2 regions of the Amycolatopsis sp. NPDC000009 genome follow, and region 2 is predicted to be linked to the other one. Evidence: riboswitches for the same ligand, from Rfam matches in the RefSeq annotation. Region 2 holds a riboswitch; the other holds the start of a gene.
The links. A riboswitch is a leader RNA that binds a small molecule or an ion and turns the genes downstream of it on or off. The one in region 2 is predicted to bind cobalamin.
Positions count from the first base shown of each region.

Region 1: linked by a shared signal. The riboswitch ahead of ACZ3HL_RS32860 (prenyltransferase/squalene oxidase repeat-containing protein) and the one ahead of metE (5-methyltetrahydropteroyltriglutamate--homocysteine S-methyltransferase) in region 2 are both predicted to bind cobalamin.

Region 1 is NZ_JBVHDI010000016.1:180,361-184,565, reverse strand. Features, by position in the region: gene ACZ3HL_RS32865 (helix-turn-helix transcriptional regulator) at 1-1,192, shown strand, start outside; gene ACZ3HL_RS32860 (prenyltransferase/squalene oxidase repeat-containing protein) at 1,231-2,235, opposite strand; cobalamin riboswitch at 2,268-2,394, opposite strand; cobalamin riboswitch at 2,481-2,595, shown strand; gene ACZ3HL_RS32855 (hypothetical protein) at 2,663-4,205, shown strand, end outside.
Region 2 is NZ_JBVHDI010000018.1:126,707-130,911, forward strand. Features, by position in the region: gene metE (5-methyltetrahydropteroyltriglutamate--homocysteine S-methyltransferase) at 1-1,662, opposite strand, end outside; cobalamin riboswitch at 1,764-1,986, opposite strand; gene ACZ3HL_RS34365 (ribonucleotide-diphosphate reductase subunit beta) at 2,263-3,339, opposite strand; gene ACZ3HL_RS34370 (ribonucleoside-diphosphate reductase subunit alpha) at 3,407-4,205, opposite strand, start outside.

The sequences.
Region 1 (4,205 bases), on a different contig from region 2:
GGCGGGCGACGAGCTGGCCTCCGCGCATTTCCACGGTCTGACCTCGGTTTACGCCGGCCGTCACGAGGACGCCGTCGCTCCCTTGACGGACGCCGTCGCCAAGGGGATGGCGGGCTCGGACGTCGCCGGGGCCGTCTGGGCGGCCGAAGCGGCCTTCGCCCGCGGGCATGCCGAACGGGCGCACGAATACGCGGCAGCGGCCGTGAGCCGCGCGCGCCTCGGCAAACGGCACGCCGAGCTGCCGTGGGCGCTGATCTACCTGTCGCTCTCGGCCATCGCGCTCGACCGCCTCCCCTGTGCGCGGGCGGCGTCCCGCGACGGGCTGCGCGCACCGCACAACCTGCGGATGGAGCATCTGACGTTGCTGGGCTTGGCCGCCGCCCTGCTCGGTGACCGCGTACCGGAGCTGGACGAGGCGGCCGAGGGGATCGCCGAACGCGGCCTCGGCAGGCCCGCCGCGGTCGCCGCGTGGGCGAACGCCTGTCTGGACCTGGCCGAAGACCGGCCCGACGACGCGTTGAGCAGGCTCGAAGATCTCGCCTCGGGTGTGTCCGGCGACCAGCCGGTGATCCGGGTGCTGGCCACGCCGCAGCTCGTCGAAGCGGCCGTCTGTTCCGGGCGGCCCGAACGCGCGCCGGCCGCGCTGGAGGTGTTCGACCGCTGGACCCTCGCGGGCGCGGAACCCTGCTGGCTCGCGCTGAGCCACCGCTGTCACGCGCTGACCGCGCCGGATCCGGAGACCGCGGAACGGCGATTCCGGCTGGCCATCGAAGCGCACCGGCGGGCGGGCGGCGCGATGGAACTCGCCAGGACCCGGTTCGCGTACGCCACTCTGCTGCGAAGGCGCCGCCGGACCCGCGATGCCCGCGACCAGTTCCGCGATGCCTTGCGGGGCTTCGAAAACGTCGGCGCCGCCCGCTTCGCCGAACGGGCGAGGGCCGGGCTGCGGGCGACCGGCGAGACCGTCGACTCGCCGCACCGTTCGCTCGCCGGGCTCACCCCGCAGCAGGACGCCATCACCCGGCTGGTGGCGGCGGGGGAGACGAACAAGGAGATCGCGCGGCGGCTGGTGATCAGCCATCGCACGGTGGATCACCACCTGCGGAACATCTTCACGGCACTGGGGGTGCGGTCCCGCGTGGAGCTCGCGCGCCGCGTCACCGCCGGGGAGCGAACTGCTCGTGAGTGGTAAGGACGGTTAGAACCGTCCTTACCACTCACGAGGTCTCGTCACGCGCAGGCCAGGACCGGGGCCTGCGGACGTCCGCCGCCGTGCAGGTCGCTCAACGGAACCCTGGCCAGCCCGAGGATCGCCTGCGCGGTCGCGCGCGGGGCGGTCGACGGGTTCGGGCCGGTGGCGTCGTAGGCGATCGCGCCGCGGTCCGGCTCGGCGCCGGCGCAGCCGGTCTGCAGCGACCGCAGGAATCCCCGCGCCTTGACGGCTGCGGCGGGGCGATGCCCGGCCAGCGCCTGAGCGGCGAGGCCGGTGCTGTTGGCGTTCGGCGCGTTGGTGCCGAAACCGAAGCCGCCGTTCGGGTGCTGCTTGGTGACCAGCCAGGAGGTGCCCTCGGCGGCGTTCACCGCGTCACCGGTGGCGCGCAGGGCCTGGACGACCGTCGCGGTCGCGTCGACGTCGCTCGTGCACGTCGCTTCGCCGAAGTTCTGCGGGAAACCGCCGTCGGGGCACTGGCTGCCCGCGAGGAACGCCACGGCCTGCGCCGGCACGTCGCCGATGCGGTCCAGCGCCAGCAGGGCGAGCGACTGCGAGAGGGCGTTGGAGTAGTCGCCGTATTCGGACCGGTCGGAGAACCGGCCGGACGGCGTGAGCAGCGAGAGCAGCCCCGCCTTCAGGTCGACGCCGCCGAACGACGCCGGGTCCTTGCCGCGGATCTGCGCGGCGAGGAGCAGCTTGGCGTGCGCGCCCGCGTACGCCTCCGTGCCACCGCCGACGTAACCCGTGGTGATCTCCGGTTTCGCCAGCCACGCGATCGCCTTGCCCGCGTTCGCGTCCGACACCCCGGCCGCGGCGAACGCGAAGATCGCGTCGATCGTCAAACCCTGGTCGGGGAACTTCTGGCCGCCGAAGTCGGCCTCGAACCTCTCCCCGTCGGTCAGCTGCCTCGCGAGCCAGCCCGCGGCCGCGTCCGCCTTGTTGTGGGTGGCCGCGGCCGCCGCCGGAGCGGCGACCAATCCGATGCCGCACAGCATGGCGACAGCGAAAACCAAACGTCTCATGAGAACCCTTTCCCGCACTTCCACGACAGGAGTCGGTGACACCGCGCGACGTGGGTGACCGGGCTCGCCTGGAGGGCACACCGTTGCGGGACAGCGCCGGACTCTCACCGGACTTCCCCCACGACCGCGCTGAATCGGACGAACCGAAGACTACCGCCGAGCGCAAAGGCCGGTGTGATCCTGGTGACCGACCTGGTCAGCGGTGCCTGCCGGAGGTGATCGGGTGTTAACCTCGGCTGGCTCGACAACAGAACACCGCCGCCCGTGACGGGGAAGCCGGTCGAAATCCGGCGCTGTCGCGCAACCGTAGGCCCTTCACCAGGGCGAGCCGGGATACCGAACGGGCGGATGAACGAACCACTGTCGCGATAAACAGGGGTGACCGCGGCGTCCCGCGCCGTCCTCCGTCACGCCGCAAGGAGGAGTCATGCGCCGCGGGTATCTGGCCGCGACGGCGTTCGCCGTCAGTGTCGGCGTGGTCGCCGCGCTGCTCACCGGAACGGCCACCGCCGCGAACGACCCCGGTGCCGCGCAGGCGAATTCCCGTTGGCTCGCGACGAAGCTGAAGCCGGACGGCACGATCGAGAACCCCTTCGGCGGCGAACTGCCCGACCACGGCCTGATGCTCGACGTGCTCTTCGCTCTGTACGCGTCGGGCGACGGCGCCAAGGCCGAGCCGATCATGAAGTTCCTCGACGACGAAGGCCACGCGAGCGACTACTTCACCTGGGAAAAGCTTGTTCCCGCACCTGGATTCGACAAGGTCGTCGTCGGCGGTTCGCTGGCCAAGATGCTGGTCGCCACCCAGGTCTCCGGCCGGGACCCGCGAAACGTCGACGGATACGACCTGATCGCCGAGACCCACGCCGCGATCGTGCGCAAGGGCCCCGACAAGGGCAGGATCAGCGACTACACCAAAGATCCGGAGATCACCGGCCCGGTGAACAACGACGCGAACCTGTTCGGCCAGGCGCTCGGCGTCATCGGGCTCGCCGCGGCGGGCGAGAACGACCGGATCGCCATCGACAGGTTGCTGGCCCAGCAATGTTCCGATGGCTACTTCCGCCTCGTCTTCAACTACATCCCGACGAACGAGACCGGTGACCACGTCACGCCGGACGGCCGCAAGATCTCGACCTGCGACGAGGGGAAACCGCTCGACCTGTCGCCGTCGGACGGCGACGCCACCGGTCTCGGGCTCTCGGCGCTGCTGGCCGCAAGGAAGGCGGGCGCGACCGGACTCGACGCCCCGATCGCCAAGACCGTCTCGTGGCTCAAGGCGAACCAGAGCGCCGGTGGCGGCTGGGGTGGTGGCGTCAGCACCGAAGCGCCGAACACCAACAGCACCGGCCTGATCGTCCAGGCACTCGCCGACGCCGGCGGCGCGGACGCGGCGGTGGACAAGGGCGTGCGGTACCTCAAATCCGCGCAGGCGAACGCCGCCGCCGACGCCGGTACCAAGCTCGCGGGTGAGCTCGGCGCGATCGCCTACAATCCCGCCGCCTACGAGGCCGCGCGCACCTCGGGGATCAGTGGGCTCGACACCTGGATCCGCGCGGGTGCCCAGGCTTCGCTCGGGTTGGCGCAGGTCGGCTTCTACGCGCTCGCGAAGGGTGACAGTCCGCCGCCGACCAGCGGCGCACCGGCTCCCACGACGACCACCATCACGACCTCGGTGACACCGCCGCCCAAACCCAGGAAGGCGGGCACGCCCGCCGGTGTCCAGGTGAGGGCTGGGACGGCGATCGCCACCCCGGACACGGCGACACCGGCCGCCCGCCTCGCCGCCTACCTGGCGAACCGGCTCGCCGGCGGCGACCACGTCGAGGTGACCGAGGACGGCAAGACCTACGTCGACTACGACGCCACCGCCGACCTGGTGCTGGCCCTGCGAGCGCTGGACCAGCAGCCGGACGCGGTCGCCCGCGCGTCACAGTTCCTGCTGAAGCCGGAAGCCGTCCAGGCCTACG
Region 2 (4,205 bases):
CAGCATGCCCTTGACGGGTTTGCCGGTCAGACTCTGCGCGTAGCGCGCCCACGCGACGGTCATCGGCTCCGGGCGAGAGACGTCGCCGTACAGGATCGGCGGCCGGACGCAGCGCGAACCGTAGGACTGCACCCAGCCGAAGTCGGTGGCCGCGAACCCGGCCAGCCGTTCGGCGAAGTACTGCACCATGTCGTTGCGCTCGGGCTCGCCGTGCACCAGCACGTCCAGGCCGAGGTCCTCCTGCAGCCGGATGACGCGCTCGATCTCCGCCTTCATCGCGGCCTCGTAGCCCGTGTCGTCCAGCGAACCCGCCTTGTGCGCTGCGCGCGCCTTGCGGACTTCGGTGGTCTGCGGGAACGAGCCGATCGTCGTGCTCGGCAACGGCGGCAGCCCCAGCGCCGCCTGCTGTGCCTCCGCGCGCCGGGCGTAGGGGGAGCGGACGGTGTCCTCCGGCCGCAGTGCCTCCAGCCGGGCGCGCACTCCGGAGTCGGCGAGATCGGCCGCCGCCGCGCGATCCGCGGCCGCGGCACGGGCGGCGGAGAGGTCGACTCCCTCTTCTTTCAGCGCTCGTCCGAGCAGCACGACCTCGTCGACCTTCTGCTTGGCGAAGGCGAGCCAGCCCTTCAGACGCGGGTGAAGTCCGTCCTCCCGCTCGACGTCGTAGGGCACGTGCAGCAGCGAGCAGGACGTCGACACGCTGACCGACCGCGCGGTGCCCAGCAGAGTCGCCGCCCGGCTGAGCGCGCGAGCCGGATCCGTGCGCCAGACGTTGCGCCCGTCCACGACACCGGCGAGAACCTCCTTGTCCCGCAGGGCGGGCTCGGCGGCGACGGCGTCCACAAAGGACTCATCGGTGACCAGGTCGACGGCGATCGCGTCGATCGGGGAGCGGGCGAGCACGCCCAAGCCGCGACCGAGGCCACCGAAGTACCCGGCGACCAGGATCTTGGGTCGCGCGGTCTCCTTCGCGAGCCGGTGGTAGGCGCGGATGAGCGCGTTGAGCTCGCGCTCGGTGCGGTCGGCGGCGAAGGCGGGCTCGTCGAACTGGACCCATTCGACGCCTTCGTCGTGCAGACGGCGCAGCAGCTCGACGTAGCCGTCGAGGAGGTTGTCGAGCAGGTCCAGCGGGCGGAAGCCTTCCGGGGCGGTCTCCGACGGCTTCGCGAGCAGCAGGAACGTCACCGGTCCGACCAGCACCGGCCGGGTCTCGACGCCGATCGCGCGAGCCTCGCGGTACTCGTCGAGCGGTTTGGTGCCGGTGAGCGAGAACGTCGTGTCCGGGCCGAGTTCGGGGACGATGTAGTGGTAGTTCGTGTCGAACCACTTCGTCATCTCCATCGCCGGCGCGTCCTGCACCCCGCGCGCGGCGGCGAAGTAGGTATCGAGCGGCGAGAGACCGAGTGCCGTGAAGCGCTCCGGCAGCGCTCCGAACAGCTCGGCGGTGTCGAGCACCTGGTCGTAGTGGGAGAAGGTGTTGGAGGGGACGGAATCCAGCCCCGCGTCCTTGAGTTCGCGCCAGGCCCGCGTGCGCAGCGCGCGGCCGGTGGCCAGCAGCTCGGCCTCGTCGATCTTGCCCGCCCAGTAGCGTTCGAGCGAACGCTTGAGTTCCCGGTCCGGTCCGATGCGGGGGTAGCCCAGCACTGTCGTGCCGATTTCGGTCACAGCTCTCTCCTCGCGAGCTTGTCGTGAGAGCCCGGAGCGCGCGCAGGAGTGACCGCCGTTCGGTCGTGCCCATCCCACGAGGCCCGGACTCACGCACGCCGTCGGCGCGCGTACCACGGGCAGGTCTTCGGACTCGTGGGCGACTCGCTCGTTCCTACCGGCCGTCGCTTCCCGGGGCGCCATGTCCCAGTGCTTTACCGTGTCTCACACGGTGACGGCTTTCGTTCCCACATACCGCTGCGGGGCAGTCCCGGATTCGCACCGGGTTCCCTGTTACCTCGACCGGCCGGGGAGGCCGGGCGAACCAGTAGCACCCCGGAGCGTACCGAGACGCGCTAGTGGCCCGCTGGACATGTGACGAACCGGACGCCACGCGTGATCAGACGGACGACACGCGTGATTGAACGGACGACTCGCGTGATCGAACGGCGAACTCTCGTGATCGGGGGCGTAACTCGCGTGTTCGGAGACGGAACACGCCGGGCGGAGGCCGCCCGGCGTGTCGTCCGTCTGATCACGCGAGTTCGCCGCTCAATCACGCGAGTTACGCGTCTGATCACGCGAGTTCGCGATTCGAGCACGCGAGTCGCGTGTGCGGGGTCAGTCCCAGTCGAGGGCGCCGCCCGACTGGTACTCGATGACGCGGGTCTCGAAGAAGTTCTTCTCCTTCTTGAGGTCCATCGCCTCCGACATCCACGGGAACGGGTTCTCCGTCTCGCCGAAGATCGGCGCGAGACCGATCTGCTGCGCCCGCCGGTCGGTGATGAAGTGCATGTACTGCTCGATCAGCTCGGCCGAGAGCCCGAGCATGCCGCGCGGCATGGTGTCACGGGCGTAGGCGACCTCGAGCTCGCACGCCTCGGTGAGCATGGTGCGGACCTCGGCCTGGAACTCCTCGGTCCACAGGTGCGGGTTCTCGATCTTGATCTGGTTGATGCAGTCGATGCCGAAGTTCAGGTGGATCGACTCGTCGCGCAGGATGTACTGGTACTGCTCGGCGATGCCGACCATCTTGTTCCGGCGGCCGAGCGAGAGGATCTGCGCGAAGCCGGTGTAGAACCACATGCCCTCGAAGATCACGTAGAACGCGACGAGGTCACGCAGGAAGTTCTGGTCGGCTTCCGGGGTGCCGGTCTCGAAGTCCGGGTTCTCCAGGTTCTGCGTGTACTTCAGTGCCCACGCGTCCTTGTCCGAAATGGACGGGACCTCGCGGTACATGTTGAACAGCTCGCCCTCGACCAGGCCGAGGCTCTCGCAGATGTACTGGAAGGTGTGCGTGTGCACGGCTTCCTCGAACGCCTGGCGCAGCAGGTACTGGCGGCATTCGGGGTTGGTGATCTGCCGGTACACCGCGAGCACGATGTTGTTGGCCACCAGCGATTCCGCGGTGGCGAAGAAGCCGAGGTTGCGCTTGAGCATGGTGCGCTCGTCCTCGGTGAGGCCGTCGGGCGACTTCCACAGCGCGATGTCGGCCTGCATGGCGACCTCGGTCGGCATCCAGTGGTTGTTGCAGCCGGCGAGGTACTTCTCCCACGCCCAGGTGTACTTCATCGGCAGCAGCTGGTTGACGTCGGCGCGGGCGTTGATCATCCGCTTGTCGTCGACGTTGATCCGGGCGGCGCCGACTTCGATCTCACCGAGGCCGGTGGCGTCGGTGGCGGGGTCAAAGGTGGTCATAGAGGCTCCAAGAGGCGTCGTGAGTGGTAAGGACGGTTAGAACCGCCCTTACCACTCACGAGGATGTTTACTGGCAGGCTTCGCAGTCGGGGTCGTCGATCCGGCAGGCCGCGCCGTCGGTGGCGACGAAGTCGACGTCCGAGACCTTCGGCATCTCCTTCGGCTCCGGCTTGGCGGCCGGGGCGGTCACCGGGACGGCCGGGACCGCGGCGGAAGCCGACGGGGCGGGCGAAGCGGCGGGAGCCGGGGCCGGAGCGGCGGCGGGCTTGGGTGTGGCCGGAGCCGGGGTGGCCGAGACGGCGTTCAGCTTGCCGTCAGTGCCGCGCAGGGTGCTCTTCTCCACGTGCGTCGCGGACCGCGCCCGCAGGTAGTACGTGGTCTTGAGGCCCTTGTGCCAGGCGTAGCGGTACAGCTCGTCGAGCTTGCGGCCGCTGGGCGCCGCGATGTACAGGTTCAGCGACTGCGCCTGGTCGATCCACTTCTGCCGACGCGAGCCGGCGTCCACCAGCCACTTGGACTCGATCTCGAACGCGGTCGCGTACAGCGCCTTCAGGTCGTCCGGCACGCGGTCGATCTGGCCGAGGCTGCCGTCGAAGTACTTCAGGTCCGACACCATGACCTCGTCCCACAGCCCGCGCTCCTTGAGCGAGCGGACCAGGTGCGGGTTCACCACGGTGAAGTCGCCGGACATGTTCGACTTGACGAACAGGTTCTGGAACAGCGGCTCGATCGACTGCCCGACCCCGCAGATGTTGGAGATCGTCGCGGTCGGCGCGATCGCCATCACGTTGGAGTTGCGCATACCGACGGTCTTGACCCGCTCGCGCAGCGGCGCCCAGTCCAAAGTGGACGAGGTGTCGACGTCG